Regions from separate parts of the Kluyvera sp. NPDC087067 genome, predicted to be linked through region 3. Evidence: predicted binding sites of a transcription regulator. Region 3 holds the regulator's gene; each other region holds the start of a gene.
The links. The regulator CRP, encoded in region 3, controls carbon source genes, mostly activating them, when cyclic AMP is high. The targets are predictions, from matches to a motif close to ATGTGANNNNNNTCACAT.
Positions count from the first base shown of each region.

Region 1 (8,149 bases), on a different contig from region 3:
GCCAATGTTGTAGCCGCCTTCGGTCAACTCTTCACGAGCGATTTCGCACAGCTCGTAGAGTTTATCAAGACCAAAGGTTTCTTCATGGCAGGCAATCTGGAACACGGAGTCCGCAGAGGTATAGAAAATCGGCTTGCCGGTTTTCATATGCTCTTCGCCCAGTTCGTCCAGAATAACGGTACCGGAAGAATGGCAGTTACCGAGGTAGCCCGGCAGATTGGCACGCTTAACCAGTTTATCCAGCAGTTCCTGCGGGAAGCTATTTTCGTGGTCGCTGAAGTAGCCCCAGTCGAACAGAACCGGTACGCCAGCGATTTCCCAGTGGCCTGACGGGGTGTCTTTACCGGAAGAGAGCTCGTGCGCCCAACCGTACGCGCCAATCACTTCGGCGTTACCATCCATACCGGCAGCAATTTTGCCGGTAGAGCCTTCATGCGCTTTCACCAGCCCCAGACGGGTCAGGTTAGGCAAATTCAGTGGGCCTTGACGGCCGTGGTCAGCTTCGCCCTTAGCACAGGCTTCTGCAATGTGACCCATCGTGTCAGCGCCAACGTCGCCAAAGCGGTCAGCGTCTTCCGTTGCACCAATCCCGAAGGAGTCCAGCACCATAATAAATGCACGTTTCATCTTGTTCTCCATACATCTTGCGCTGCAAAAAAGCGATCAGATCAGTATATAACTATTCGGTGATGCGACGATAGACGGTTGGCGTAATTTCAGGCGCTTTGTCGTCCAGTTTAATTGCCGCTTTCACGGCTTTCGCCGCGTCCTGCCAGCTGGCTTCATCTTTCGCGTGGATGACCGCCAGCGGACGTTGCCCGTCAATGCTGTCGCCCAGACGTGCCATGTCGGTAAAGCCGACGCTGTAATCAATGGTATCGGATGCCTGACGGCGACCGCCGCCCATCGAGACCACCGCCATGCCCAGCGCACGGGTATCCATTGCGCTGACAAAACCTTCGGTGTCCGCGTAGACGGCCTTGCTGAGCATCGCCGTTGGCAGATATTTCGCATAGTTTTCAACGAAATCGGTCGGCCCTTTCTGGGCGGCGACCATGCGGCCAAAGATATCGGCCGCTTTGCCGTTATCCAGCACCGCCTGCAATTTGGCACGCGCTTCGGCGTCGTCTTTTGCCAGATTGCCGGAGATAAGCATTTCGACACACAGCGCCATGGTGACGTCGAACAGACGCGGGTTACGGTATTCACCGGTGAGGAACTGCACGGCTTCGCGCACTTCCACGGCGTTACCGGCACTGGAGGCCAGCACCTGGTTCATGTCGGTCAGCAGCGCCGTGGTTTTCACGCCCGCGCCGTTGGAAACGCCCACAATCGCTTCCGCCAGCGCGGCAGAGAGTTCGTAGGTTGGCATAAATGCGCCGCTGCCCACTTTCACGTCCATCACCAGCGCATCCAGCCCCTCGGCCAGTTTTTTGGCAAGGATAGAGGCGGTAATCAGCGGGATAGAGTCCACCGTGGCGGTAATGTCGCGGGTAGCATAAAAACGTTTGTCCGCCGGTGCGAGCGAGCTGGTCTGCCCAATAATCGCCACACCCACGTCTTTAATAATTTCACGGAAACGGTTGTCGTCCGGGAAGATGTCGAAGCCCGGGATGGCTTCTAATTTGTCGAGCGTGCCGCCGGTATGACCGAGGCCGCGACCGGAGATCATCGGAACATAGCCGCCGCAAGCCGCGACCATTGGGCCGAGCATCAGCGAGGTTACGTCGCCCACGCCGCCGGTGGAGTGCTTATCGACAATCGGGCCGTTCAGATTCAGGCTCTTCCAGTTCAGGACGGTTCCTGAATCCCGCATCGCCATGGTCAGCGAGACACGCTCCGGCATGCTCATATCATGGAAGAAAATGGTCATCGCCAGGGCGGCAATTTGCCCTTCGGAAATGGTGTTATCGCGAATGCCGTTGATAAAGAAACGAATTTCTTCATCACTCAGCACCTGACCATCACGTTTTTTACGAATAATTTCTTGAGCGAGAAACACGGTACCCTCCTGGGAAATCGGGAAATCATGGCGGGTAAACCGCCCTACGATCCTGTAGCCCGGCCAAGCGTAGCGCCGCCGAGAAGCTCCCGGAGTCGGCGCCCATACGCCTCGTCCGGGCTACGTTAATACTTAGTAAGCGCTAGCGCTCTTACCGTCGCCGTGGCCCAGCGCTTTCAGCAGGCTTGCCAGCAGAGAAGACGCGCCGAAGCGGTAATGGCGGGAGTCAGCCCAGTCCGCGCCAAACAGTTCGTCAGCGATAGACAAGAACAGCTGCGCGTCTTCCGCAGTACGCACGCCGCCGGCTGGCTTAAAGCCCACGGTTTTCTGTACGCCCATATCACGGATAACTTCCATCATGATGCGCGCGCTTTCTGGCGTCGCGTTCACCGGCACTTTACCGGTAGAGGTTTTGATGAAATCTGCACCGGCTTTGATGGAGATTTCAGACGCTTTACGAATGAGCGCTTCTTCTTTCAGTTCACCGGTTTCGATGATCACTTTCAGCAGCACATTTGCCGCAGCACACGCCTCTTTACAGGCTTTCACCAGATCAAAACCAACCTGCTCGTTGCCAGCAATCAGCGCACGGTATGGGAATACCACGTCAACTTCGTCAGCACCATAAGCGATAGCCGCACGGGTTTCCGCCAGCGCGATATCAATGTCGTCGTTGCCGTGCGGGAAGTTAGTCACGGTTGCGATGCGGATATTCGGCGTGCCCTGCTCGTTGAGGGTTTTACGCGCAATCGGAATGAAACGCGGATAGATGCAGACAGCAGCGGTATTGCCGACCGGCGTTTTCGCCTGATGACACAGCGCAATCACTTTCGCATCGGTGTCGTCTTCGTTCAGGGTAGTTAAGTCCATCAACTGCAGCGCGCGCAGGCTGCTTGCTTTTAAATCAGTCATTTTTCTCTCCGACGGCACATTGCCGTGTAAATCGTTACCTTGCGGGTCTGTGACTATTGTAACACTGCCCCGCACTCACACTTCGACTTTCATCACACTTAATGAAAACTTCGTACAAATTTGCATAACAACAACGCGACACACATCAAATTTTCACACCAAAGACGACGATTAAAGCACCGTTTCGACCGCTGGGATCAAAAGACAACCTCAGCGTTTTTCATACACTTCGCCTATCGCTCGTCTGAGGAACCGACCATGCCAACATCGATAGATTCATCGTTGCTGCAACACTGCCAGCAAATTGTGACAAGTTCCGTGTTAACCCCGGAACAAAAACGCCATTTTCTGGCGCTGGAGGCAGAAAATGCTCTGCCGTACCCTGAACTGTCTGATGAAGCTCGTGCCGCGCTGGCGGAAGGCTTCATCTGCGATATGTTCGAAGGCCATGCGCCGTATAAGCCGCGCTATGTTCTACCGGACTACGCTCGCTTTCTCGCCAACGGCTCCGAATGGCTGGAGCTAGAAGGGGCGCAGGATCTCGACGATGCGCTTTCGCTACTGACAATTCTGTATCATCACGTCCCTTCCGTAACGGCGATGCCGGTCTATCTGGGTCAACTTGATGCGTTGCTGTCACCTTATGTTAGAATTCTAACACAAGACGAGATCGATATTCGAATAAAACGTTTCTGGCGCTATCTCGACCGCACGCTGCCGGACGCCTTTACCCACGTCAACATTGGCCCTCATGATACGCCAATCACTCGCGCTATTTTACGTGCGGATGCTGAGTTAAAGCAGGTTGCACCTAACCTGACGTTTATCTACGACCCGGAAATCACGCCTGACGATCTGCTACTACAGGTGGCACAAAATATTTGCGAGTGCAGTAAGCCGCACATCGCTAACGGCCCAATAAATGATAAAATTTTCACAAAAGGCCAGTACGGCATCGTCAGCTGTTACAACTCACTGCCGGTAGCCGGTGGCGGCAGTACGCTGGTTCGCCTGAATTTACAGCAGGTTGCCGAACGCAGCCGCTCCGTTGACGACTTCTTCACGCAGGTGTTGCCACATTACTGCCAGCTGCAAATTGATATCATCAACGCCCGTTGCCGCTTCCTCTACGAACAGTCGAACTTCTTTGAGAATAGCTTCCTCGTGAGCGAAGGGTTGATTAGCCCTGACCGGTTCGTGCCAATGTTCGGTATCTATTCGCTGGCGGAAGCGGTCAATATTCTGTGTGAACGTGAAGGCATGGCTGGTTGCTACGGTAAAGACGAAGAGGCCAATCAGCTGGCCTGGCGTATTAGCGCTAAACTGGCCGAGTTTGTCGCCAACACGCCGGTGCAGTACGGCTGGCAGCAGCGCGCACTGTTACACGCACAGTCGGGGATTAGTTCTGATGTCGGTACTACACCAGGTGCCCGTCTGCCGTATGGCGACGAGCCGGATCCGATAACTCATCTGCTGACCGTCGCCCCGCACCATGCGCATTACGCCGCGGGCATCAGCGATATTCTGACGCTCGATGAAACGGTAAAACGCAACCCGCAAGCGGTGATGCAACTATGCTTGGGTGCTTTCAAGGTCGGCATGCGCGAGTTTAGTGCCAACGTCAGCGGCAACGATTTGGTTCGCGTCACGGGCTATATGGTGCGCTTGTCGGATCTGGAAAAGTATCGCGCAGAAGGTTCTCGCACCAACACCACCTGGCTGGGTGAAGAAGCTGCACGTAACACCCGTATTCTGGAACGCCTTCCTCGTGTTGTGAGCCATGAACAGCAGATGCGCTTTAGTCAGTAAAATCATCCCGTTCTCCTGCGTCGACGGGCCGGGCAGCCGCCTGGCCCTGTTCTTACAGGGCTGCAATCTGCGCTGTAAGAACTGTCATAACCCGTGGACGATGGGACGCTGCAATGACTGCGGTGAGTGCGTTCCCCAGTGTCCGCATCAGGCGTTGAATCTGCGGGAAGGAAAAGTGGTGTGGCAGGCGGATATCTGCCAGCAGTGCGACACCTGCCTGCACCTGTGCCCGCAGCAATCCACGCCGATGGCGCAGGTGATGAGCGTCGAACAGGTGATTGCGCAAATTAGCCAGGTTGCGCCTTTTATCGAAGGCATCACCGTCAGCGGCGGCGAAGCCACAACGCAGCTGCCGTTTGTCTGCGCGCTGTTCCAGCAGATAAAGCAATCGCCCAACCTCCAGCATCTCACCTGCCTGGTGGACAGCAACGGTGAGCTGCCGATATCCGGCTGGGAGAAGCTAAGCCAGATTTGCGACGGCGTGATGGTGGATTTAAAAGCCTGGGATAACGCGCGCCACCAAGCCCTGACCGGGCGAGGTAACGCGCGTATCAAGCAGAGTATCCAGTGGCTGGCGCAACGAGGAATGCTAAGCGAGCTGCGCCTGTTGGTGATCCCTGAGCACACGGATTATCTGCAAGAGATTGCGGCGTTAAGCGCGTTTATCGCCCAACTGGGGGATATTCCGGTACGCCTGAATGCGTTTCATGCCCACGGCGTTTATGGTGAGGCCAAAGCGTGGCGTAGCGCCGGGCCGCAGGACATTGAAGCCCTAAGCCAGGCGCTACGTGCCGGAGGAATCACGACGCTCATTCCTCCGGCGCTGTACTTATAGTGAAAGGAACACGCCAGCAATGGTGGCGCTCATCAGGTTAGAGAGCGTCCCCGCTGCCACGGCTTTCAGGCCCAATTGGGCAATTTCCTGGCGGCGATTCGGCGCCATACTGCCCAGACCCCCGATAAGAATGGCGATAGACGACAGGTTGGCAAAGCCGCACAGCGCAAAGGAGATAATCGCTTTGGTGTGGCTAGAAATCACCTGCAACCCGGCAGCGGCCACATCGGCATCCGCCTTCAGATATTCACCGAAGTTCATGTAGGCGACAAATTCGTTGATAACCAGTTTCTGACCGATAAACGATCCCGCCACCGTCGCTTCATGCCACGGCACGCCAATAACCCACGCCAGCGGCGAGAAGATCCAGCCCAGAATCAGCTGCAAGGAGAGATCTGGATAGTTAAACCAGCCGCCCACGCCGGACAAAATGCCGTTCAGTAGAGCAATCAGCGCGATAAACGCCAGTAACATGGCGCCGACGTTTAGCGCAAGCTGCATCCCGGATGCCGCGCCCGATGCCGCCGCGTCCAGCACGTTCGCGGGTTTATCCGGGTTAGTCGCCTCACTTTCCAGCGTCGGAGAATCGTTAGGTTTTTCAGTTTCCGGTATCATGATTTTGGCAAACAGCAATCCGCCAGGTGCCGCCATAAAGGAGGCGGCAATCAGATATTCCAGCGGCACCCCCATCTGGGCGTAGCCTGCCAGCACGGAACCGGCGACCGACGCCAGCCCGCCGCACATCACGGCGAACAGCTCAGAGCGCGTCATAGTGGCAATGTACGGACGCACCACCAGCGGCGCTTCGGTCTGCCCGACAAAGATATTGGCCGTGGCAGAGAGTGATTCGGTGCGTGATGTTTTCAGCACCGCGCGCAGCGCGCCGCCCAGAATACGGATCACAAACTGCATAATGCCAAGGTAATACAGCACGGCAATCAGCGAGGAGAAAAAGACGATAACCGGCAGTACGCGCAGCGCAAACACAAAACCACCGCCGCCGAAAACTTCAAACATCTTATCGGAAACCAGGCCGCCGAACAGGAAGCCGATCCCTTCATTACCGTAGGCGATAACGTTGGCGACGCCTTCAGACATCGCCAGCAGCACTTTACGGCCCGCGGGAACATAGAGAATTAACGCCCCGATACCGACCTGAATCAGCCATGCACCGAGTACCGTTCGCAGGTTAATTGCTTTTCGATTACTGGAGAGGAGTAAGGCGATGGCGAGCAGCACCACCATGCCGATGAGTCCCATGAGGATTTGCATACAGAGTCCCTGTGTATTGAAAAATATGATGATTCCAACAAGCTAACCGCAGCGATTATAACGCTGCGTCATTATATTTTTCGGACAACATCACAGGTTTAACGCAAGTGAACGGAGGTAATAATTAATAATGAGAACTCAGTCACCCTACAAGTTCGTAAACAGTGCATAGGTGTTGTGATAAAGCGTTTGCGCAATATGTTCAGGCGGTTCTGGTCGCAGCGAGCAGAGATGGCTAAACACGTCGGCAATGCGCTCCGGGCGATTCGGCTGTCCCTGAAAACCGTTCAACGGCATATCCGGCGCATCCGTTTCCAGTATCAGCGCCTCTAGCGGTAATTGTCCCATCACCTCACGGGTTTTATTGGCGCGCGGATAGGAAATCGTCCCACCGACGCCGATTTTGTAGCCCAGCTGGATAAAGCGTAAAGCCTGTTGCAGGCTGCCTGAAAAACCATGTACCACGCCCGTTCGCGGCAAATTGTGACGTTTGAGATGCAGCGCCAGTTTGTCGTGGGTGCGGCGCGAATGGAGAATGACCGGCAGATCGTAGCGTTTAGCTAACTGTAGCTGTGCATCAAGCAAGGCCGCCTGACGTTCAAATTGCGGATCCTCCCGATACAGGTCGAGCCCAATTTCCCCAACGGCGACCAGTTTTTTCGGTTTCGCCGCCAGCACCGCGTCCAGCGCAGCCAGACTGTCATCATTATGACGCTCCACCACGATCGGGTGCAGACCGACGGCGGCATACAGCGGCTCATAGCGTTCAGCCAGCGCCAGCACGCGGGTAAAATTTTCCGCCTCGATCGCAGGGACGATTATCGTGCCCACGCCCGCATCGGCGGCGCGCTGGATGCTGGCGGCTTCATTGCCGCTAAACGGCGGAAAATCAAAATGGCAATGGGTGTCAATAAAACGGCCTTTCACGCCAGATCCTCATGATTAAAAAGCGGGTCGTTGGCCTGTGGCACATCAGCCATTGCCGCCACCGGGATATCATTCACCGCCGGTTCCGGGGGAATATACAGCGGTGCAGGCGTGATGATGGGTGAAATGTGCCGCGCTAGCGGGGGTTTTTCCGCTAACAGCTTGCCTACGGTTGCCAGGAAATATCGACCGCATAAGCGGCCAATTTTGTAGTCCTGTCGCAGCGCAGGAATGCGGCTGCCCAACGCCATACTGAGTAGCGGTTTCGGCGGGTAGATCTCAAAAATACGCAGCTTACCGGGCGGTTTTTCAATAAATTGCTGAATTTCGCTATAGCTGGCTTCATGATGCTGCACCAGATTGACCAGCGGTTGCAGGCTGCTTTCACCGAG
Region 1 covers NZ_JBIUZS010000007.1:79,073-87,221, reverse strand. Annotated here, with positions in the region: gene deoB (phosphopentomutase) at 1-627, opposite strand, end outside; gene deoA (thymidine phosphorylase) at 680-2,002, opposite strand; gene deoC (deoxyribose-phosphate aldolase) at 2,135-2,914, opposite strand; gene ACIPDS_RS17485 (YjjI family glycine radical enzyme) at 3,173-4,723, shown strand; gene ACIPDS_RS17480 (YjjW family glycine radical enzyme activase) at 4,695-5,558, shown strand; gene ACIPDS_RS17475 (NupC/NupG family nucleoside CNT transporter) at 5,553-6,830, opposite strand; gene ACIPDS_RS17470 (TatD family hydrolase) at 6,978-7,757, opposite strand; gene ACIPDS_RS17465 (patatin family protein) at 7,754-8,149, opposite strand, start outside.
Region 1: the regulator CRP is predicted to act here: its motif matches at 3,048-3,065, upstream of deoC (deoxyribose-phosphate aldolase).

Region 2 (8,149 bases), on a different contig from region 3:
CGTGAGATAAAAACGCCGTACTTAGCGGTTCTGAAGCTGAAGTCGACGCTGAAACGTTTCAATAATACTGTGCCTTTCTTAATCAGCCTGCAAGTTATGCAGGCGATTTGATCGCAAAAATCAGATCTACAGCACATTTCATTAGCATTATCGCCACATCTGCTGAAGCTCAACAGGGAGGATGGAAGTGGCGTCAGCAAGATGTAAGCTAATTTTTGAAATGGTTTTTTATTTTTCAGTACCTAATTTGATTTAGGTTACTGTTCATTTTCTGAGTCGCGGCGTAAACTCCCGGCCTCTCCTAAAATGACCGATAAAACAACATGCAAAACAGTACCGCTGCCGCCCCTCGGCGCTCGTTTGATTTCACGTCGTCATCGTTTCTGATTGTCGCGTTTTTGACCGGTATCGCAGGCGCATTACAGACGCCAACGCTGAGTTTATTCCTCAGTAATGAAGTCCACGTTCGTCCGGCGATGGTAGGGTTCTTCTTTACCGGCAGCGCGATTATCGGCATTTTCGTCAGCCAGTTTCTGGCCGGATATTCTGATAAGCGCGGCGATCGTAAAAATCTGATCGTCGGCTGTTGTCTGCTGGGCGTACTGGCCTGCGTGCTGTTCGCCTGGAATCGTAACTACTTTGTGTTGCTGTTTATCGGCGTTTTTCTCAGCAGCTTTGGCTCAACCGCCAACCCCCAAATGTTCGCCCTCGCCCGTGAGCACGCCGACAAAACGGGCCGCGAAGCGGTGATGTTCAGCTCCATTATGCGCGCGCAGGTCTCCCTGGCGTGGGTCATTGGCCCGCCGCTAGCTTATGCCCTCGCGATGGGGTTTAGCTTCACGGTGATGTACCTGTCGGCGGCGGTGGCGTTTGTGGTGTGTGGCGCGATGGTCTGGTTTTTCCTGCCGACCATGCGTAAAGAGAAAATATCGGCCAACGGTATCATTCAGGCGCCGCGCTCTAACCGGAAAGATACCCTGCTGCTGTTTATTATTTGCACCTTGATGTGGGGAACTAACAGCCTCTATATCATCAATATGCCGCTGTATATCATCAACGAATTGCACCTGCCGGAAAAGCTGGCTGGGGTAATGATGGGCACCGCTGCCGGTCTTGAAATTCCTACCATGCTGATTGCGGGCTATTTTGCTAAGCGCCTCGGTAAACGCTTCCTGATGCGTATTGCGGCGGTCTCAGGTCTTATCTTCTATATAGGCATGCTGACCTTCAATAGCCCGGCGCTGCTGCTGGCGATGCAACTGCTGAACGCCATCTATATCGGAATTCTGGGCGGGATTGGGATGCTTTATTTCCAGGATCTGATGCCGGGGCAAGCCGGTTCAGCCACCACGCTGTATGCCAATACTTCCCGCGTCGGCTGGATTATCGCCGGTTCGCTGGCGGGCGTGGTCGCCGAAATCTGGAACTACCACACGGTATTCTGGATTGCGCTGGTGCTATGCGTCAGCACGATTGCCTGTCTGGCCCGTATTAAAGACGTTTAGGGCGCCGTCAACGCTTCCAGATTTAATAACCAGGTCAGCGCCTCGCTTCGGGTTGCGCCGCACATATCCGCCGCCGGTTGCAGCCCGGCGCATACCTTCGGACGCAAAGGCGACGCAAAAATTTTACAACGCTTTTGCTCATCTAGTTGAACACACGGCGTGTTGGCAGGTTTGCCGTGCGGCATACCCGGAATGGGGCTGGATATAGAAGGTGCAGTGCAGCAAGCGCCGCAGTCAGGACGACATTCCATCGCGGGCTCTGGGTGTGAGGGTTGAGTCAGTTGTGGCGCACAGTACCACCTTTTGGTCAGAGATAGCAAAAGCCTTTAATTCCCCTTGCCTGAAACGCCCGGCGCGAGTACTTTTACGCGATATTTTTGACACCCTTTTTCACAGGATAATTGCAATGCCAAGAGCGAACGAAATCAAAAAAGGTATGGTGCTGAATTACAACGGCAAACTGCTGATTGTAAAAAACATTGATATTCAGTCACCGAGCGCCCGCGGCGCGGCAACGCTGTACAAAATGCGCTTTTCCGACGTCAGCACCGGTCTGAAAGTGGAAGAACGCTTTAAGGGCGACGACATGGTTGATACCGTGACCTTAAACCGCCGCTTCGTTGACTTCTCCTATATTGATGGCAACGAATACGTATTCATGGATAAAGAGGACTATACCCCGTATATCTTCACTCATGACCAGATTGCTGATGAGCTGCAATTCATCCCGGAAGGCGGCATGCCGGATATGCAGGTTCTGCTGTGGGATGGTCAGGTTCTGGCGCTGGAACTGCCGCAGACGGTGGATCTGGAAATCACTGAAACCGCACCGGGTATCAAAGGGGCTTCTGCAAGCTCACGCACCAAACCTGCGACCCTGACCACCGGTCTGGTCGTTCAGGTGCCTGAATACCTGACCACCGGCGAGAAAATTCGCGTTCATATCGAAGAAAAACGCTATATGTGCCGCGCGGACTAACGACGCCCTCCGGAGTCGATGCTGACGCATCTCGTCCGGACTACTGGTGGGTGTAGGCCGGATAAGGCGAAGCCGCCATCCGGCAATGTGCGCCGCTATGCCTGATGGCGGCTTCGCCTTATCAGGCCTACGATATCGCGCACTAGTAGCCCGGCCGAGCGAATGCGATGCCGGGATAAACCACCGCTCGTAACCCATAAAAAAGGACAGCCGTTTGGCTGTCCTTTTTTGTTGCTGCCAGAGACGCCCTCACGGCGCACCTCGAGGCCCAAGGCTACGCGCGCGTGAGGAGCAATGCTCGATTACAGCAGATCGCGGAACTTAGTCATTTTCAGCGCTAATTCAACGCCGCGCACTTCCGCCAGACCTTTCAGGCGACCAATCGCCGAATAACCCGGGTTGGTTTTCTTCTTCAGGTCGTCCAGCATCTGATGACCGTGGTCAGGACGCATTGGAATAGGACGCAGATCGCCCGCCTTCTTACGACGTTGCTCTTCGGTCAGAATCGCGTCAACCACCGCAACCATGTTCACGTCACCCTGTAAGTGCGCGCCTTCATGGAAGGTTTTCGGGTTTTCTTCACGGCAGGTAGAGCGCAGGTGCGTGAAGTGGATACGATCGCCGAAGGTCTCGATCATTTTCACCAGATCGTTGTCCGCGCGTACGCCGTAAGAACCGGTGCACATTGTGAAACCGTTATTAATACTGTCGACGGTCTCTTTCAGCCACTGCATATCTTCGATGGTTGAGATAATGCGCGGCAGACCCAGGATTGGACGCGGTGGATCGTCCGGGTGAACGGCCAGTCGCACGCCTACTTCTTCCGCAACCGGTACAATCGCACGCAGGAAAACGGCCATGTTTTCACGCAGTTGATCTTTGCTGATGTGATCGTATTCCGCCAGACGCGCACGGAACTGGTCAAGGGTATAGCCCTCTTCCGCGCCCGGCAGGCCAGCAATGATGTTACGAGTCAGCTTGGTGACTTCCGCTTCGGTCATCGCCTGGAAGTATTCCTGCGCCTGACGCTGCTCTTCAGCGGTGTAATCCGCCTGCGCGCCTTCGCGTTTCAGGATGTGCAGTTCAAATGCAGCAAAAGCAATCTGATCAAAACGCAATGCTTTAGAACCGTCTGCCAGCGTGTACTCAAGGTCGGTACGCGTCCAGTCGAGGATCGGCATGAAGTTGTAGCACACGGTATCAATGCCGCATTCAGCGAGGTTGCGAATGCTCTGCTGATAGTTGGCAATCCAGGTTTTGTACTCACCGGAGCCGGTTTTGATATCTTCATGAACCGGAATACTTTCAACAACAGACCAGGTCAGCCCTTTTTCAGCCAGCACAGCCTGACGCTGTTTAATTTCGTCGACCGGCCATACCTGACCGTTAGGAATGTGGTGCAAAGCCGTTACAACACCCGTTGCGCCAGCTTGACGCACATCATCAAGAGATACCGGATCGTTCGGGCCATACCAACGCCAGGTTTGTTCCATTGCCTCACCTCAAATAAAGTTGTTATACCAATAAAATCGTCTTTAATGACGACTACCATACAGGCTTATTTGTAACGGTCAAACAATCCGCCTGTATTGATTGATCCAGCTCACATTAACGCGATAAATACGGCACACCAATTTAATTTGTTGTCATATAACTTTACACTGCCGACGTTAATTAATGGTTAATCGGATGTGTAGATAATGAAGACAATAGCCTCCAGCGCCCTCCCCGCAAACGTACAGTTCCCTCAATATGCCAGGCAACAACTGCGTTCGCGCATTGTACACTTCGGTTTTGGTGCTTTTCACCGTGCACATCAGGCATTGTTGACCAACCGGGTACTCAATGCGCAAGGTGGCGACTGGGGCATTTGTGAAATCAGCCTGTTCAGCGGTGATGTGCTGATGAGTCAACTGCGCCAACAGGACCATCTGTTTACCGTGATGGAAAAAAGCGCGGCGGGCAACCAACCGATTATCGTGGGGGCGGTGAAGGAATGTCTGAACGCGAAGCTGGATTCATTGGCTGCTATTATAGAAAAATTCTGCGAGCCGCAGGTGGCGATCGTATCGCTAACCATCACGGAAAAAGGCTATTGCATTGATCCGGCCACGGGGCATCTGGATTTGACTCAGCCGCGTATCATCCACGATTTAGCCTCACCTACAGAACCTCATTCTGCGCCCGGCATCCTCGTGGAGGCGCTGCATCGTCGCCGCGAACGCGGCCTGTCCGCATTTACTGTTCTTTCCTGCGACAACATCCCCGACAACGGTCACGTGGTGAAAAACGCGGTGCTGGATATGGCTAAGCAGCGCGACCCACAACTGGCAAGCTGGATTGCTGAATATGTCAGCTTCCCCGGCACCATGGTTGACCGTATAGTTCCCGCCGCTACCGAAGACTCACTGGCGGAAATCACCCGCGAGCTGGGCGTGGAAGATCCGTGCGCGATTAGCTGCGAACCGTTTATTCAGTGGGTAATCGAAGACAATTTCGTCGCCGGTCGTCCCGATTGGGGCAGCGTAGGTGCGCAGATGGTCAATGATGTGCTCCCGTGGGAAGAAATGAAGCTACGCATGCTCAACGGCAGCCATTCGTTCCTTGCGTATCTGGGCTATCTGGCGGGCTATACGCACATTAGCGACTGCATGCAGGATGCCTCATTTCGCCGCGCCGCGCGCCATCTGATGATGGCGGAACAGGCGCCGACGCTACGCATCACCGATGTCGATCTCAATGCCTATGCTGACAGTCTGATTGAGCGTTTTAGTAACCCGGCATTACAGCATCGCACCTGGCAAATCGCCATGGACGGCAGCCAAAAGCTCCCGCAGCGACTGCTAGACGGTATCCGTATTCATCTGAAAGCAGGCACTCCCTGGCCGCTGCTGGCGCTGGGCGTGGCTGCCTGGATGCGCTATGTCAGCGGCACGGATGATGCCGGAAACGCCATTGATATCCGCGATCCGCTGGCAGAAAAAATTCACGCTCTGGTGATAAACAGTCACGACGACAGCCGCGTTGAAGCACTGCTGACCTTGCAGGAAGTTTTCGGTCGCGACCTGCCCGCTAACCCGCAGTTTGTGCAGGCTATTAAAGACGCATGGCAGACGCTGGTTACGCAAGGTGCCCGTCAGGCGCTGCTGAACGCGCTTAACGGCTAAGCCAATTTCCCCTCGGTGAGTCAACGCCGTTTGGCTCACCGTAAACCTTCGCTTTGCGTCACGTTTTCGCCAGGATAAAGTTGTCACGTATACACTCTTTATGCTCTGGAGTTTTCGTGACTAAAACCAATCTGATCACCGGCTTTCTCGGCAGCGGGAAAACAACCTCAATTCTCCACCTGCTCGCGCATAAACCTGCCGACGAAAAATGGGCCGTGCTGGTAAATGAATTTGGCGAAGTCGGCATCGACGGCGCGCTGTTGGCCGATAGCGGTGCTTTGCTTAAGGAGATTCCCGGCGGCTGTATGTGCTGCGTCAACGGGCTGCCGATGCAGGTGGGATTAAACACTCTGTTACGCCAGGGCAAACCTGACCGTCTGCTGATTGAGCCAACCGGCCTAGGCCACCCGAAACAAATCCTCGACCTGTTAACCGCGCCGGTTTATGAACCGTGGATAGATCTACGCGCCACGCTGTGCGTGATCGATCCGCGCCAGCTGCTTGAAGATAAAATCGTCAATAATGAAAACTTCCGCGACCAGCTTGCCGCGGCCGATATTATCGTCAGCAATAAATCCGACCGCGCCACGCCGGAAAGCCAGCAGGCAATGGATGACTGGTGGCAGCAAAATGGCGCTGAACGCCTGCACGTTTATGCCACGCAGGGTAATATTGATATCGCGCTGCTTGATATGCCGCGCCTTAACCTCACCGAACTTGCGGCAAGCGCCGCGCACAGCCATTCCCATCCCTCGAATAAAGGGCTGGGGGCGCTCAGTTTGCCGGAGCATCAGCGCTGGCGTCGCAGCGTTAACCAGGGTCAGGGCTATCATGCCTGCGGCTGGATTTTTGATGCCGATACCCAGTTTGATACCATCGGTTTGCTGGAGTGGGCGCGCCTGGCCCCGGTCACGCGTTTGAAAGCCGTAATGCGCATCCCTGAAGGGCTCGTTCGCATCAACCGCCAGGGTGCCGATTTGCATATTGAAACCCAGAACGTCGCGCCGCCCGATAGCCGTGTGGAGTTGATAAACGATACGGAAACGGACTGGAATAACCTCCAATCGGCACTGTTGAAACTTCGTTTAGGGTAAAACCGCTAATGTTCCAGCGAGACTCCTTGCTGTGAAGATGATGATGCGTACACGCTTTCCTTTGATTATTGCCCTTAACGCCGCCGGAGTGGCGCTATTTATGTCGTGGTTTATCCCCGTAAATCACGGCATCTGGTCGGTGGTGGATACCACCATCTTCCGCTTCTTTAACCACGGGATTAGCGCAGGCAACCTAACCTACGCCGGTTTTTTAGCCGTCATCAACAACCGCGCTTTTGACGGCTGCGCGCTGCTGGCGATGGGCTGCCTGATGCTGAGCTTCTGGCTTAAGGCGGACACCGCCGGTCGACGTCGCATCGTCGGTATCGGACTGGTCATGCTGCTGTCGGCGGTGCTCGTCAACCAGCTGGCACAGCATCTTATCCCGGTGACACGCAGCAGCCCGTCACTGTCTGTTCCGGGCGCCCATCGGGTGAGTGACGTTATCTCGTTTAAGACCAAAGATGGTTCACGGGATAGCTTCCCGGGCGATCACGGTATGATGCTGCTGATATTCGCCGCCTTCATGTGGCGCTATTTTGGCCAGAAAGCCTTCGCTATCGCGCTGGCTATTTTCGTGATTTTTGCCTTTCCGCGGGTCATGATCGGCGCACACTGGTTTACCGATATCTCCGTCGGTTCTCTGACCTCCGTACTTATCGGCGTACCATGGATTCTATTGACGCCGTTAAGCGATAAAATCGTCGCCCTATTTGAACGAAATTTACCCTCTTTAAGGGTACTGAAAGCCCCCAAAAAATAAGCGTTCGTTCTGCGACATCATTCAGAGGGTTATTGCCCTCTGAATGTTTTTTATATCTATCTCAATTATTGTCATTTTTTCGTCATGATATTCACGTGAAATATGAATGAGTTGCTTGTTTTTTGCACAGCCAACAGCGTAATTTTGGCCATTCTCATTTTTAAACTTTGCGTATCACTATTTCTTATAAAAAATCAGCCAAAACCGCTCGCAATGCCGCTTTCGTTAAGGTACTCTCGTTTGCGTTTGTCGTTTCAAAGAGCAATTATTCTGTTATCTAATAAAAATTTGTGCGCTACACCACAAATCTGAATTCAAAGAATTGTCTCATTGATTGCGTGTATTTAGTCTCAAACGCGTTTGGCATTTTTTATAACGACGCCGTCGTTAAGGACTTCAAGGGAAAACAACTAACATGGTCAAATCTCAGCCGATTTTGAGATATATTTTGCGAGCGATTCCAGCAGTAGCAGTCGCGGTTCTGCTTTCTGCATGTAGTACCACCAGTAATACCGCTAAGAACATGCATTCTGAGACGCATGGTGTGGGTAGCGAAGACACTTCTTCACTGCAAGCCTCTCAGGATGAATTTGAAACCATGGTGCGTAACCTCGACGTGAAATCCCGTCTGATGGATCAAT
Region 2 covers NZ_JBIUZS010000003.1:137,012-145,160, reverse strand. Annotated here, with positions in the region: gene setB (sugar efflux transporter SetB) at 324-1,505, shown strand; gene ACIPDS_RS09455 (YkgJ family cysteine cluster protein) at 1,502-1,756, opposite strand; gene yeiP (elongation factor P-like protein YeiP) at 1,912-2,484, shown strand; gene uxuA (mannonate dehydratase) at 2,787-3,977, opposite strand; gene ACIPDS_RS09440 (mannitol dehydrogenase family protein) at 4,185-5,651, shown strand; gene ACIPDS_RS09435 (CobW family GTP-binding protein) at 5,768-6,745, shown strand; gene ACIPDS_RS09430 (phosphatase PAP2 family protein) at 6,786-7,508, shown strand; gene mepS (bifunctional murein DD-endopeptidase/murein LD-carboxypeptidase) at 7,924-8,149, shown strand, end outside.
Region 2: the regulator CRP is predicted to act here: its motif matches at 4,076-4,093, upstream of ACIPDS_RS09440 (mannitol dehydrogenase family protein).

Region 3 (8,149 bases):
CCAATGCAGGCGTAAACCCAATACCACTCAATGGTACGTGCCAGCAGCCAGGCAGCCAGCATCGGGAAAATCATCCCGGCCATGCTAAAGAAGGAGTCGGTAAACAGCAAACGCGCACCGCGCTGACGACCTTCATACATATGGGTAATCAGGAACGTACCGATGGACATGGTGATACCGCTGACCAGGCCCAGCACGAACATCGCTGCGGAGAACAGTGCCAGACTATGGCTGGTCATCAACCCGGCCACTGCCAGCACCATCAGAATAAAGCCAAAACGCAGCTGCGTTTTCAGCGGAACGATTTCCATTAGCCAGGCATTCAGGAAAATCGAGATCAGGATCCCAGCGTTCAGGAAGGTAAAGGTGTTACTCATACTGGAAACCGGCAGATTAAAATAATCGGCAATGTTTCCCATCACCATCCCGGTGACAATTACCAACGCACCGGTGAGGGCGTAGGAGAAGAAGCTGATCCATGTGAGCTTGATACGGTTGCTGTTAGTCATGACTGGCCTGTGAATAGTTGTGTAAAACGCGTTGACTCTGCGCTGAGCGGGCAGATTTTATGCACTGTGGTGACGTATTCATAGTTTTATTACGCAAACGTTGGCGTATTACACTTTTCTCTGTGATCCAGATCACAAAATAAATGCGACAATTCTTAGCTTGATCATTATGAAGGTTACATACATGTAAACTTTGGTAAAGCACTGGCCTGTGGGCCTAAGCCTCTTTAGAATCAAGCCACTTGCTTCCCAACTGCACTCGTTAAAGGATTTCTCATGCTCAAATCAACTCTGGCGGCCGTGGCGGCTGTTTTTGCTCTCTCCGCGGTGGCTCCTGCAGCTTTAGCAGCAACCAATGACCCGCATGTTTTGCTGACCACCTCGGCTGGCAACATCGAGCTGCAATTGGATAGTCAGAAAGCGCCAGTCTCCGTTGAAAACTTCCTTAAGTATGTCAACAGCGGTTTCTATAACAACACCACGTTCCACCGTGTGATCCCGGGCTTTATGATTCAGGGTGGCGGCTTTAACGAGCAGATGCAGCAGAAGCAGCCTAATCCACCGATTAAAAACGAAGCGGATAACGGTCTGCGTAATACCCGCGGCACCGTCGCGATGGCGCGCACCGCTGACAAAGACAGCGCGACCAGCCAGTTCTTTATCAACGTGGCCGACAATGCTTTCTTAGATCACGGTCAGCGTGATTTTGGCTACGCCGTATTCGGGAAAGTGGTTAAAGGAATGGATGTGGCTGACAAAATTTCCCAGGTTCAGAGCCATAACGTAGGGCCGTACCAGAATGTACCGTCTAAGCCTATCGTTATCCTGTCGGCAAAAGTCCTACCGTAAGCCATAGCGGGCGGCGTTACGCATGAGGCTGCCGCCCATATCGCTAAAGCAGTAAGCTCCCGGTAGAATGGCGGCAGATAAACGACCGGAGCCGCCATGATCCTGCTGATTGATAACTACGATTCCTTTACCTGGAACCTCTACCAGTATTTTTGCGAGCTGGGGGCCAGCGTAACGGTCAAACGTAACGACGATATCTCCCTTGATGACATCGCGTCGCTCTCTCCGCACAAAATCGTTATCTCCCCCGGCCCCTGTACGCCAGATGACGCCGGTATCTCTCTGGATGTGATTCGCCACTATGCGGGAAAAATACCGCTGCTCGGCGTTTGCTTAGGCCACCAGGCCATCGCGCAGGCCTTCGGCGCGCGTATCGTTCGTGCGGCGAAAGTGATGCACGGCAAAACCTCACCGATTACGCATCAGCAGCAGGGCGTGTTTCGCGGCCTGAATAACCCGCTGACCGTCACGCGTTATCACTCTTTGCTCATTGATCCTGAGACATTGCCCGATTGTTTTGACGTCACCGCCCGCAGCGCGGCGGGGGAAATTATGGGCATTCGCCACCGGCAGTGGGATCTGGAAGGCGTGCAGTTCCACCCGGAGAGTATTCTCAGCGAACAAGGGCACGACCTGCTGGCAAACTTTCTCAATCGATAGTCGTTGCCATTGTGTGATTTTTTATGCATATTTTGTGGATAGATTCTCACAATCAACGCTGCATCGCTTGAAGAAGGGCATGACATGGAAACCAAACAATCTGCAATCACCCGCGCGACCTTCGACCAGGTCATTTTGCCCATTTATGCACCGGCGGAATTTATCCCGGTGAAAGGCAAAGGGAGCCGCGTGTGGGATCAGCAAGGCAAAGAGTACGTTGATTTTGCCGGCGGTATTGCGGTGACGGCGCTGGGTCATTGTCACCCGGCGTTGGTTGACGCGCTGAAAAGCCAGGGTGAAACGCTGTGGCATACCAGCAACGTTTTTACCAATGAACCTGCGCTGCGTCTGGGCCAGAAGCTGGTGGACGCCACCTTCGCTGAGCGCGTGGTGTTTATGAACTCCGGCACCGAGGCAAACGAAACCGCCTTTAAGCTGGCACGCTACTACGCCTCGACCCGTCATAGCCCGTATAAAACCAAAATTATCGCTTTCCATAACGCCTTCCACGGACGCTCGCTGTTTACCGTTTCCGTGGGCGGTCAGCCAAAATATTCCGACGGCTTTGGCCCGAAACCGGCCGATATCATCCACGTGCCATTTAACGACCTGCATGCGGTTGAAGCGGTGATGGATGATCACACCTGCGCCATCGTGGTCGAGCCGATTCAGGGCGAAGGCGGCGTGCTGGCGGCGACGCCGGAATTCCTGCAAGGCCTGCGCGCGTTGTGTGATAAACATCAGGCGCTGCTGGTGTTTGATGAGGTGCAAAGCGGCATGGGCCGTACCGGTTCTCTGTTTGCCTATATGCACTATGGCGTAACGCCGGATATCTTAACCAGCGCCAAAGCGCTGGGCGGCGGCTTCCCGGTGAGCGCGGTGCTGACCACCGAAGACATTGCCAATGCCTTCCACGTCGGTTCACACGGTTCTACCTATGGCGGTAATCCGCTGGCCTGCGCCGTTGCCGGTGCCGCGTTCGATATTATCAACACGCCAGAAGTGCTCAACGGCGTGAATGCAAAACGTGAACGGTTTGTTCAGCATCTGCACCAGATTAACGCGAAGTATGATGTGTTTAGCGACGTGCGCGGCATGGGGCTATTGATTGGCGCCGAGCTGAATGCGAAGTACAAAGGTCGCGCGCGTGATTTCCTTTACGCGGCGGCTGACGTCGGCGTGATGGTGCTTAACGCGGGCCCGGACGTAATGCGCTTTGCGCCATCGCTGGTGGTGGAGGAAGTGGATATCGACGAAGGGATGCAGCGCTTCTCGCAGGCCGTGGCGAAAATCGTCAGCTAGCTCGTCGCTTTAACCAGCCGCCATGCCGTGGGCGCTGACGCCACGCCACCGAAGAGATGGTGTGCATGGTGTTGAGATGCCCCAGAATACGCTGGAGATGCTGTTCCATAGTGCTTAGCGCGCCGTGGGACAGCGCGTCCGGCGACTCCATAATGTTCACCTCTCCGCCGCTTCCCGCTTCATCGTACTCCAGACGTTGCTGGCAGCGCTGTAGGGCAATTTCGCACGACTCCAGATACTGTTGCGCTAAATCGGGTGTCAGCATGTTGTGTTCGCGCGCAAGCGTCGTCATGGCGTTGATGTGCTCAACGATAAACTGACTGTGAGTGACCCACAGCTTCATGTCTTCCAAATAGCGTGAGTTAAAGCCCGGCTCCTGCATGGCCTGGTTTAAGGTGTTAAACAGCGTATTGTGCGCCTGGTTGACGCGCATGCGCTGATAAGCAAGCTTAGGCGCCTGCGGGTCGGGGCTTAGGATCAGACGAATGGCGTCCTGATCGGCTTCCAGCGCCGCCTGGGCATTTTGCCGTAGCTGACCGCTTTGCCACTGCGGCCATAACCAGAGCATGCCGCCGAACGCAATCAGGCAGCCGATGATGGTGTCGATAAAGCGGGCAACAATAAACTGTTCGCCGTTAAGCGTGAGGATTTGCAGCGTGTATACCGCGGTGACCGTAAAGCCAACGGTGGCCCAACCGTAGCTGCGGCGAATAATCAGGTAGCTGACGAGCGTGATAATCAGCATCCCGGTAAGCGCGAGCCCCTGCGGCGCGTGGAAGTGCAGGGCGATGGCGGCGATCACCAGGCCCGCCAGGGTGCCCGCCGCACGGTGGAAAATTCGCACGCGGGTAGCGCCATAACCGTTTTGCGTCACCAGCAGCACCGTCATCAGGATCCAGTACGGTTTTGGCAGATGCAGCGCCGTGCCCATCAGGCTGGCGATACTCAGCATCACGCTTAGCCTCCCGGCGTTGCGTAGCGCGGGCGATTTTAGCGACAGGTAGCTTTTAATGGCCGGGAACAGCGGCAGGCGGCGTTCCTTATCCGCCATCAGGTCGCGCGGGTAGAGCGGACGCTGGGCGCGCAGGACTCTGGCGATTCGGCTAAAGTGCCAGGCGCAGAACTGGCCGACCGGGTTATCAGGATGCTGGGCGGCGATTTTTTCCAGCGCGCCAATCTGTTTTTCCATCGTGAAGCGGCTGGGGTAACGGTGATAGAGAATATCATCCGCGAGTACGCGCAACCGTGCCGCGACGGTCTGCGCGTTCCAGCGGATCACTGCTTCCGCGTGGCTGCGTTCCACCAGTTTTTGCACCTCTTCTGGCTGATGCAAACTCACCGAGATATGTTCTTGTAAATCTAGCCCTACCTGAAAAGCGCGCAGCAGGCGCTTGTAGTCATTGTGTCGGTTTGCCGCCAGCATATGAAGTTGCTGATAGCATTGGGAAATGAGATCCACCACCTTTTGCTGACGGTTTAGCAACGGCGGCAGCGCGGTGCTGGGGTCCGTATGCTGAGTCAGCAGGCTGTATTTGGCTTCGCAGTATTCGGCGAGCTGGCGATAGAGCAGGCTTAGCGATTCGCGCAGCGGCTGTTCGCGCCACATCCAGAACCACCACCAGTTGAATAAGCCATACCACAGCGTGCCAAGCGCATACAGCAGCAATGGCTGCCAGATAGGCATGTTACCGGCGAGGCTTAAGGTGAAAATAGCCGCAATCAGCGAGGCGGGGAGCAATCGCCCGTGTAAGGCGCTGATCTCTGCCGTTACGCCCAGCAGCAGCGCCAGCCCGGTCAGAATGAACGGCAGTGGAATGTGATGCGCCAGCAATAGCTGTACGGCGAGGCTGCATCCGGCAAACAGGCAGCCGCCGATAGTCAGGCGTTTGAAAAAACGCTTATGGGGCGTATCAAGACCTGCGATGTTGCAACACGCGGGAACCAGTGAGAACAGCAGACCTTGCTGAAGATGGCCGAAGAGTAGGCCAATGGCGACCGGCAAACATAACACCAGCGTTTGCCGCAGTGCATAGTTGACTTCCGGGTGGTAAATCAGCCTGCGCCACATGAGGGAAAACAAAAACGGCATACTGCGTGAGCACTATGCCGTTTTGGCTGGATCAGCGAGTACCGTAGACGACAATAGTTTTGCCGTGAGCGGAGATCAGGTTTTGATCTTCGAGCATTTTCAAAATACGGCCCACGGTTTCGCGGGAACAACCGACGATCTGACCGATTTCCTGACGGGTGATTTTAATCTGCATACCGTCTGGGTGAGTCATGGCGTCCGGCTGTTTAGCCAGATTCAGCAGAGTCTGGGCGATGCGTCCGGTCACGTCCAGGAATGCCAGGTTGCCCACTTTTTCGGAGGTAATCTGCAGACGACGTGCCATTTGCGAAGACAAACGCATCAGGATGTCTGGGTTTACCTGAATCAGCTGGCGGAATTTTTTATAAGAGATTTCAGCAACTTCACAAGCGGTTTTTGCCCGTACCCACGCGCTGCGTTCCTGGCCTTCTTCAAACAGGCCCAATTCGCCGATAAAGTCACCCTGGTTGAGGTAAGAGAGAATCATCTCTTTACCTTCTTCATCCTTGATGAGTACTGCCACTGAGCCTTTGACGATGTAATACAGCGTTTCAGCTTTTTCACCCTGGTGAATCAGCGTGCTCTTCGATGGGTACTTATGAATATGGCAATGAGACAAGAACCATTCGAGAGTCGGGTCTGTTTGCGGTTTGCCAAGCACCATGCGCGGTTATCCTCTGTTATAAGCTCTTCCCAGCGGCAAAAACATTGCAGCCACTGGTTGCAATAGTATCCTTCCCGTTACCTGGGAAGTCGGCTGTCGAATCGTGCCGCAGCCAGTAATGTGATGTCCTCTGCATACATGCAGTACGTTTATGTATTACCGTAGCATCCTGACTGTTTTAGCATAGCTTTAGGCGCGTGTCTCCTGGTGTCTCGCTTCAGCATGACGGCGATCGCCTTCCATTGCGAGAATTGTTATGTACGCGTAATCTGAGAAGAAAATTGCAACCTGGGAGTTAAATAATATGCAAGCGCGTGTGAAATGGATTGAAGGCTTAACCTTCCTCGGAGAGTCTGCTTCAGGCCACCAGATTTTGATGGACGGCAACTCGGGCGATAAAGCGCCAAGCCCAATGGAAGTCGTCTTAATGGCCGCCGGTGGCTGTAGCGCAATCGATGTGGTTTCCATTTTGCAAAAGGGCCGCAATGACGTCTCAGATTGTGAAGTGAAGCTGACTTCTGAACGCCGTGAAGAGGCACCGCGCCTGTTCACACATATCAACCTGCACTTCATTGTGACGGGGAAAGATCTTAAAGACGCTGCGGTTGCTCGTGCCGTCTCACTGTCCGCTGAGAAATACTGCTCGGTTGCGCTGATGCTCGAAAAAGCGGTGAATATCACTCACTCTTATGAAGTGATCGAGGGATAACGACTCTGGGGTCAGAGCAAATGCCTCGTCCGGGCTACCGACTGTTGTATCCGGTATTGTGCTCGGAATTGCCCGATGGCGGCTTCGCCTTATCGGGCCTACAAGTTGCTAATATCCACAGTATTTACGGTGTAGGCCGGATAAGGCGAAGCCGCCATCCGGCGAATTGTGTGCTTGTGCCTGATGACGCGATGCTTATCAGACCTACTGATTGCATACGAAATGTAGCCCGGCCAAGCGCAGCGCCGCCGGGACCGCCGTTTAGCTTCTTCCTTCCATCAATCGCTGCACCAGCGGCATCATGATGAGCTCCATCGCCAGCCCTAGCTTGCCGCCGGGAACCACCAGCGTATTCATATGTGAAATAAACGACCCTTGCAGCATCGCCAGCAGCCACGGGTAATCGATGTTATCAAGATTACGGAAATGAATGACCACAAAGCTCTCATCGAGCGAGGGAATACTTTTGGCGGCGAAGGGATTTGAGGTATCGACCGTTGGGACGCGCTGGAAGTTGATATGGGTGCGGGAGAACTGCGGCGTAATGAAGTTGATGTAGTCCTCCATTGAGCGCACCACGGAATCCATCACCGCCTCACGGGAGTGACCGCGCTCGCTGGTGTCGCGGATCATCTTTTGGATCCACTCGAGGTTCACAATCGGCACCACGCCAACCAGCAGATCAACATGGCGTGCCACGTCATGCTGCGGTGTCACCACGCCGCCGTGCAATCCTTCATAGAACAGCACATCCGTCGGCTCGGGCAGCGGCTGCCAGGGGGTAAATGTTCCCGGCACCTGATTCCACGGTACGGCTTCGTCGTAGGTGTGCAGATACTTTCGTGATTGCCCTTTGCCGGTCACGCCGTAATCGCGGAAGGTTTGTTCCAGCAGGCCAAAGTCATTGGCATCCGGGCCGAAATAGCTGATATGCCGACCGGCATCGCGGGCCTTACGGATAGCCATATCCATTTCAGGACGGGTATAGCGGTGAAAGCTGTCGCCTTCAACTTCTGCCGCACGCAGGTTGAGCTGAGCAAAGATTTTACGAAATGCGAGGCTGGTGGTGGTGGTTCCCGCTCCGCTGGAGCCGGTCACGGCAATAACTGGGTGTTTGGCAGACATGCGAATAACTCCTTAACAGACTACAGAAAGCCGTCCGGCTTCCTGCAATAAGTATAGTTAACCGCGAAATTGGTTACGGGGCATGATGTTGACGGTCTCGTGAAGCTCAGACCACACCAGCACCGCTTCGCCTGTTTGTAACTGATGTTTTACGTCGGCGACCTTTTGCGCAAGTGAGCGCTCATATTCACCATAATCAGTGCCTTCGCGCAAGACAAAGCTTTCAATCAACCTATCCAGCG
Region 3 covers NZ_JBIUZS010000010.1:49,430-57,578, forward strand. Annotated here, with positions in the region: gene tsgA (MFS transporter TsgA) at 1-509, opposite strand, end outside; gene ppiA (peptidylprolyl isomerase A) at 786-1,358, shown strand; gene pabA (aminodeoxychorismate synthase component 2) at 1,455-2,018, shown strand; gene ACIPDS_RS19990 (aspartate aminotransferase family protein) at 2,103-3,320, shown strand; gene ACIPDS_RS19995 (YccS/YhfK family putative transporter) at 3,313-5,388, opposite strand; gene crp (cAMP-activated global transcriptional regulator CRP) at 5,441-6,073, opposite strand; gene ACIPDS_RS20005 (OsmC family protein) at 6,378-6,782, shown strand; gene ACIPDS_RS20010 (phosphoribulokinase) at 7,044-7,907, opposite strand; gene ACIPDS_RS20015 (YheU family protein) at 7,965-8,149, opposite strand, start outside.

Region 4 (8,149 bases), on a different contig from region 3:
TTGTAAAAAATAAAGTCCTGGCCACGGGCTAAAGGCAAGCACACGCGCGGAGAGGGAGTCTTTCACGGTTAGATTCATAAATCGCAACTATCAAAACGCCATGTGCGTCCCCTGGCGTCAAAGGTTCTTTAGTGGCCAGACCGTGCATAAAGAGGGGATGCAAAGGACAAGGCTGCAAGAAGATAAAGCCAGCTTATAACGCGGTCAACTACTGATAGTGAATTGTTTTGGGATGGCGCTTACAAAACCAGAAAATAACCGGGGTTTTTAGGTCAAACGGGTAGGATGTCAGCGAAATGTGACAAGGAGATGATGCGGCGTCGCGACGCCGCTTAGCGAGACGGTTTGTCCTGTTGTGGTTTGTCGTTGAAGAGATCGCACAGCATTTCGATCAACATCAAACGGACTTTAAAGGGAGAGTGGCTAAACACGCTGATACACCTCTTGAATTCGTTCATGGTTCCTCCTGCTTCCAGCTCGTCAATCCGTGATGAGCGTTCGTATTACATACAGATATAGCACAGGCTATATTTTATAGCTATGGCTAAAACGTTAATTTTTTGTGCTCGGGTCACAATCCATTACAATGGGCTCACTTGATATGACGCGTTAAGGCGTCACACAGATGAGGAAGTTCTATGGGTCGTCGCGCAGGTACGCCAATAACGAAAAAAGTGACGCAGCTGGTAAATGTTGAAGAGCACGTTGAAGGGTTCCGTCAGGTTCGTGAAGCGCATCGTCGGGAGCTGATTGACGACTACGTTGAGCTGATTTCAGATTTGATCCGCGAAGTGGGAGAAGCGCGTCAGGTGGATATGGCCGCCCGCCTTGGCGTATCGCAGCCGACCGTGGCCAAAATGCTCAAGCGGCTGGCGGGCGTTGGCCTGATTGAGCAGATCCCGTGGCGCGGCGTGTTTCTTACCCCGGAAGGGGAAAAGCTGGCGCAAGAAAGCCGGGAACGCCATCAGGTGGTGGAGAACTTCCTGCTGGTGCTGGGGATCAGCGCCGAGACTGCCCGCCGCGATGCGGAAGGTATTGAACATCATGTTAGCGAGGAGACGCTGGACATGTTCCGCCAGTTTACCGACAAGCACGGGCACAGCGCTGAATGAGTGTTCCTTTTATCCGGTCGCTGATGCGCGACCGTTTCCTGCACTTGCTGATTATCATCGGCATCCTGTTGAGCTTTTTTGTCCCCTTTAAGCCCGCACATTGGCCCGCCGTTATTGACTGGCACACCATTATTACCTTGAGCGGCCTGATGCTGTTGACCAAGGGCGTTGAGCAGAGCGGCTATTTCGATGTCCTGGGGCGTAAAATGGCGCGCCGCTTTGCGACCGAACGTCAGCTGGCGCTGTTTATGGTGCTGGCTGCGGCGCTGCTGTCGACGTTTCTGACCAACGATGTGGCGCTGTTTATCATCGTGCCGCTGACCCTGACGCTAAAAAAATGGTGTGCGCTGCCGATTAATCGGATGATCATCTTCGAGGCGTTGGCGGTGAACGCCGGGTCGCTGTTAACGCCAATCGGTAATCCGCAAAATATCCTGCTGTGGGGGCGTTCTGGGCTGACGTTTCCGGCCTTCACGCTGCAAATGCTGCCGCTAGCGTTGGCGATGATGGCCACGCTGCTGGTGCTGTGCTGGTTCTGTTTCCCGGCGAAAAAGCTCGCGTTTCAAAGCAGCGACCGTACCCCCTCATGGCAGCCTCTGCTGGTATGGAGCTGTCTGGCGTTTTATCTGATTTTCCTCGCGGCGCTGGAGATGCAGCAGGCGCTATGGGGGCTGGTTATCGTCGCGGTGGGATTCTTAGCGTTGGCCCGGCGAGTGGTATTCAGCGTCGACTGGACGCTGTTGCTGGTGTTTATGGCGATGTTCATCGATGTGTATTTGCTGACTGAACTCCCGGTGCTCCAGCAGTCGCTGGCAGGGGTGAACGGATTGTCACAAGGTCAGCTGTGGCTGACGGCGATTGGCCTGTCGCAGGTTATCAGCAACGTGCCATCGACCATCCTGTTGCTCAACTATGTCCCGTCGTCAATGCTGCTGGCATGGGCGGTGAACGTGGGTGGGTTTGGCCTGCTGCCCGGCTCGCTGGCAAACCTGATTGCGCTGCGCATGGCGGCTGACCGACGCATCTGGTGGCGCTTCCATCTTTACTCTATCCCGATGCTGCTGTGGGCGGCGGCAGTTGGGTATGGATTGCTTTTACTTTTCCGCTGATCTTCCCCGGAGTCGCTGGCGCTCGTCCGGGCTACAATCGTGGTTGTAGGCCGGATAGGTAACGCCGCCATCCGGCAATCCGCACCGCTGTGCCTGATGGCCCCATCTTTCATGCCCCGGACGAGCGCCAGCGACGCCGGGAAAACCCTCACCGACTCACAAAAATCGCACCTCCTGCTTGCGCATTTTTTCATCTTCCGGCTATATGACTAGTCATTAAGTTTAAATGACTAGTCATATAGGAGCCGTACCATGAAATCATCACTGCCCGCCAATTTCCTGTGGGGAAACTCTGTCTCCAGCATGCAAACAGAAGGTGCCTGGAATGAAGGTGGTAAAGGCATGTCGGTCTACGATATCCGCGAGCCGAAGGAGTTTGCATCCGACTGGAAGGTGGCGACCGACTCCTATCATCGTTTTGAAGAAGATTTTGATTTAATGAAAGACTTGGGCATGAACTGCTACCGTTTCCAGATTGCCTGGAGCCGCGTTTGCCCAACCGGCGACGGTGAATTCAATGAAGAAGGTATCGCTTTCTACGACCGTTTTATCAGCGGGCTGCTTGAGCGCGGCATTGAACCGATGATCTGCCTTTACCATTTCGACATGCCGCTGGCGCTTGCCGAAAAATATAACGGCTTTACCGACCGCCGCGTGCTGGACGCCTTTGTTCGCTACGGTAAAAAAATGATCGACTGCTTCGGCGACCGTGTCACCTGGTGGCTGACCTTTAACGAGCAAAACCTGTACCACATGCCGGAAGCCTTCCTGATTTCCGGCTATATGCGTGGCGATAAAACGTTGCGCGAGCTGTATCAGATTCAGCATCACGTGATGATGGCGCACGCGCACCTGACCAATTACCTGCACGAGACTAAACCGGGCAAACTGATGGGCGGTATGCTGGCGCACGCGCAGGTATATCCCGCCACCTGCAAACCGCGCGACGTTTTCTGCGCTCAGCAGCTCGATGAGTTCTTTAACCAGAACCTGTTGCGTGCTTTCGCAGGCGAGGGGTACAGCCCGGAAGTGATGCATTTTGTCGATAAAGCGGGTTTACGCGATATTTACCCTGACGACGATCTGGCGGTGCTGGCAACCATGAAGAATGACTACATGGCCTTTAGCTATTACGCCAGCCGCACGCTGGATAGCGACCCTATCCCGCAAGATACGCCGGTTAACAACTACATGCTGTTCGGCGACAAACCGAATCCACACCTGAAAGCCACCGAATGGAACTGGCAGATAGACCCGCTCGGTTTTCGCAGTATCATTACCCGCTACTACAACGATTGGCGTTTGCCTGTGTTCCCGATTGAAAACGGTATCGGCGTGATTGAGTCGTGGGATGGTGAAAACCAGATTGCTGATGATTACCGCATTGCTTACCACCGCGATCATATCAACGCCATGAAAGAGGCGATGTTTGAAGACGGCGCGCAGGTTATTGGCTACCTGGGCTGGGGGCTGATTGATATTCTTAGCTCGCAGGGTGATATGCGTAAGCGTTACGGCGTGGTCTACGTCAACCGCGAAAACCATGATTTAAAAGATTTAGCGCGCGTACCGAAAAAAAGTTATGCATGGCTGAAAAAAGTCATCCACAGTAACGGCGAAGAGATGTAACCACAGGAGCGGGTGATGGCAGCGAAGTATCTCGCGATAGCGCGGGAAATTAAAAAACGGATCATAAGTCGGCAATATCCCGCTTCTGAGCCATTACCCGACCAGCATGCGCTGGCGGCAGAATTTGGCACCAGCCGCATGACGATTCAGCAGGCGATGCGGCAGTTGATTGTGGAAGGGCTAATCTACACCCGGCAAGGGCAGGGGACGTTTGTGCGTAAAAACTTCCTCCAGCTTTCGCAGTGGGACATTCATGGCAGCGATTATTCGGGCGCGACGGAGACCTGGGGACACCTCGGCAAAGTGGCAAGCCAGGTGATTCGCTTCGAGCTGCGTTTCCCCTCGGAAAAGGAGCAAAGCTCGTTGCTGATTGATGCCGATGCCCCCGTCTATGATTTTGTGCGTCTACGGATGCTAAACGGTGAGCCGCTCTCATTGGATATTACCGTTATGCCCGTCTCATTGGTGCCGGGACTCAGTAAAGGGCATCTGGAAGATTCAGTGTTTCAGTATGTCCAGGAAAAGCTCGGGCTGAAAATGATGGGATCGTACCGTGTCGTTCGGGCAATAAAGCCGACGACGCTTGATAAAGAGCACCTTCACTGCGAGTCGGGCGACCCGATTCTGGAAGTTGAGCAGGTTATTTATCTGGATGACGGCACGCCGCTGGAGTACGCGCACTGCCACTATCGTTACGATCACGGCGGCATTGTTATCGTAAATAACGGATAGAAAAATGGCGGGTGATTAACCCGCCATTTTTTTGTCACTCCGGTGTCGCAGCGCTCGGCCGGATTGCCGGATGTAGGCCGGATAAGGCTTCAGCCGCCATCCGGCAATCCGCATCGGATGCTCTATCAGTTCAGACGAATCGGCATACCGGAGCGATTTTTCACCGCCTGATCGACAACGCTCTGATCAACATCAGACTGGCTGGTGACAGCCTGCACCGCTTTGGTCAGCGTAATCGGCACGACTTCACCTTCTTCGAACTGTGCTTCAGTGGTCGACAGCGGGTTGTGAACTTCAATGAAGCGGCTGCCGTCTGGCTCAGTGGTGGCCTTCACGGGCTCATCAATAAACTGCACACGAGTACCTACCGGCACGTTCTGGAACAGGAATTTGATGTCTTCGTTACGCAGACGCACGCAACCGTGGCTCACGCGCAGACCAATACCGAAGTTGGCGTTAGTCCCGTGAATAGCGTACAGACGACCGATATACAGCGCGTACAGGCCCATAGGGTTGTCAGGACCGGCAGGTACCACGGCTGGCAGCGGTTCGCCGGCGGCTTGGTATTCTGCGTGCATTTTCGCCGTAGGTGTCCAGGTTGGACCGGCTTTTTTGCGCTCTACCTTGGTCGTCCAGTTGATAGGCGTGTCTTTACCCAACTGGCCAATACCGATTGGCAGCACGATAACGGTGTTGGTGCCTTTCGGGTAGTAGTACAGACGCATTTCTGCGCTGTTGATAACAATCCCTTCATGCACGGTATCCGGCAGGATCAGCTGCTGAGGAATGTTCAGCACCGTACCGCCTTTTGGCAAGAAGGTATCCACGCCAGGGTTCGCTTCCAGCATGTTAGACAAGCCCATTTGATACTGGGCCGCGAAGTATTCCAGCGGTTGCTTATTGTTATCAGGAATAGTGATAACCTGGTTCTCACCGACAATACGGCTGCCGTTGGTCGGCAGCGGGTACGTGACCGCAGATGCCGAATTACAGAAGCCCACGACAGCAAGCGCCGCAGCGAAAAGCGTTGTTAATTTAATGTTCATGTTGTGCGAGGTATCAGTGCCCTTACGGCCGTTGTTTGGGAATTCAGACTGTTGGTAGGAGCGCATTATATGTGCATTCCTTGTCACAGGGAATTCGGATGTGTACGAAATCACATTTTTTTCACTTGGGTTACATTTTAGTCTCTGGCGAAGGCGGGCGCTTTTTATTCCCAATTGTGGCACAATAGGCGGTTTGTCACATTCTTCAGGATACTCCCGTGTTAGTTACCAGCAACGTCACCATGCAGTTCGGCAGTAAGCCGCTGTTCGAAAACATCTCCGTCAAATTTGGCGGCGGCAACCGTTACGGCCTGATTGGCGCAAACGGGAGCGGCAAATCGACCTTTATGAAAATCCTCGGCGGTGATTTAGAACCGACGCTGGGTAATGTTTCACTCGATCCCAACGAACGCATCGGTAAGCTGCGTCAGGATCAGTTTGCTTTTGAAGAGTACACGGTGCTAGACACGGTGATCATGGGGCATACTGAACTGTGGGAAGTGAAACAAGAGCGCGACCGCATCTACGGTCTGGCTGAAATGAGCGAAGAAGACGGCTACAAAGTGGCCGATCTGGAAGTGCTGTACGGCGAAATGGACGGCTATTCCGCAGAGTCCCGCGCCGGTGAACTGCTGCTGGGCGTCGGTATTCCGGTTGAACAGCATTGGGGTCTGATGAGCGAAGTTGCGCCAGGCTGGAAACTGCGTGTTCTGTTAGCACAGGCGCTGTTCTCAAATCCAGATATCCTGCTGCTCGACGAACCAACGAACAACCTGGACATCGACACCATCCGCTGGCTGGAGCAGACTTTAAACGAACGCGACAGCACCATGATCATCATTTCGCACGACCGTCACTTCCTGAACATGGTCTGTACTCATATGGCGGATCTGGATTACGGCGAGCTGCGCGTTTATCCGGGTAACTATGATGAATACATGACTGCCGCGACTCAGGCGCGTGAGCGTCTGCTGGCCGATAACGCCAAGAAAAAAGCGCAGATTGCTGACCTGCAATCCTTTGTTAGCCGCTTTAGCGCCAACGCCTCCAAATCGCGTCAGGCAACTTCTCGTGCGCGTCAGATTGATAAAATCAAGCTTGATGAAGTGAAGGCTTCCAGCCGTCAGAACCCGTTCATTCGTTTCGAGCAGGATAAGAAACTGTTCCGTAACGCGCTGGCGGTTGAAGAGCTCAGCAAAGGTTTCGATAACGGCCCGCTGTTTAAAGACGTTAACCTGCTGCTGGAAGTCGGCGAGAAGCTTGCCATTCTGGGGGCTAACGGCGTGGGTAAATCCACGATGCTGAAAACCCTGGTCGGTGAACTGACTGCGGATCACGGCACGGTGAAATGGTCTGAGAATGCGCAAATTGGTTATTACGCGCAGGATCATGCGGAAGATTTCGATAACGATCTGACCGTTTTCGACTGGATGAGCCAGTGGAAACAAGAAGGCGATGACGAGCAGGTAGTACGCGGCTTCCTCGGACGTCTGCTGTTCAGCCAGGACGATATCAAAAAACCGGCCAAAGTCCTGTCCGGTGGTGAAAAGGGTCGTATGCTGTTCGGTAAGCTGATGATGCAAAAACCGAACATTCTGGTTATGGATGAACCGACCAACCACCTGGATATGGAATCCATCGAATCGCTGAACATGGCGCTGGAAATGTATCAGGGCACCCTGATCTTCGTTTCTCACGACCGTGAATTCGTCAGCTCGCTGGCGACCCGCGTGATTGAAATTACGCCAGAGCGCGTGGTGGACTTCACCGGTAACTATGAAGATTACCTGCGCACTAAAGGCGTCGAGTAAAAAGTAATCGGGTTCCCTAGGGAACCCGATTTGAGTCGCCCGGCCAGGCGCAACGCCGCCGGGTTATCTCATGGGCTATTCCATCCCCAACGCACGCCTGCCGTGAACATTCAGATCTTCCAGCGTAAACCGTCCCTGCCAATTGGCCTCATAATCCTCACGCGGGAAATCACCCGGTGACGCCCCACGCTCAAGTGCGGCTTTTACCTTATGCGCATAGGCGAGGTTTTTGGCGCACATTGGAGCGGCGGGAATATACATCACGTTCCCCCAACCCTGCTGGTTTTCCACCGGCGCGACGGAGTGGATGACATCGCAATGCCACCACACGGAATCACCGGCCTCCAGAGCGGGAATAGAGGTGAGGGCGCTCATCAGCAGCGGATGCCACTTCTCAGAAATCGGCAGTACTTTACCCGATGCGACTCCGCACAATTCATCCTCAGGCACATCGTCCAGCAGCGGTCGCAGCAGCACATAAGCCATTGCTTCAGGAATCGGCACCACATGCAGTAACCCTTGATCGGGGATCATATCCGACAGCGCCGTCCAGCCCTGGAAGGTACGGAAAACGGAGCATTTGGTGGTGTTATCTACGGTGTATTCTTCGACGTCGGTGCGATATGCCGCATCCCACGGATCGTATTGCTCCACATTGCCGTTAAAAACGTTGGAAAATACTTGCTGATAAGCCGGAAGCAGCCAGCGTT
Region 4 covers NZ_JBIUZS010000001.1:58,829-66,977, forward strand. Annotated here, with positions in the region: gene ACIPDS_RS00265 (phosphoethanolamine transferase) at 1-78, opposite strand, end outside; gene mntS (manganase accumulation protein MntS) at 333-458, opposite strand; gene mntR (manganese-binding transcriptional regulator MntR) at 639-1,112, shown strand; gene ACIPDS_RS00280 (anion transporter) at 1,109-2,221, shown strand; gene ACIPDS_RS00285 (glycoside hydrolase family 1 protein) at 2,474-3,850, shown strand; gene ACIPDS_RS00290 (GntR family transcriptional regulator) at 3,866-4,582, shown strand; gene ldtB (L,D-transpeptidase) at 4,708-5,628, opposite strand; gene ACIPDS_RS00300 (ABC-F family ATPase) at 5,847-7,439, shown strand; gene ACIPDS_RS00305 (DUF1479 domain-containing protein) at 7,515-8,149, opposite strand, start outside.
Region 4: the regulator CRP is predicted to act here: its motif matches at 5,727-5,744, upstream of ldtB (L,D-transpeptidase).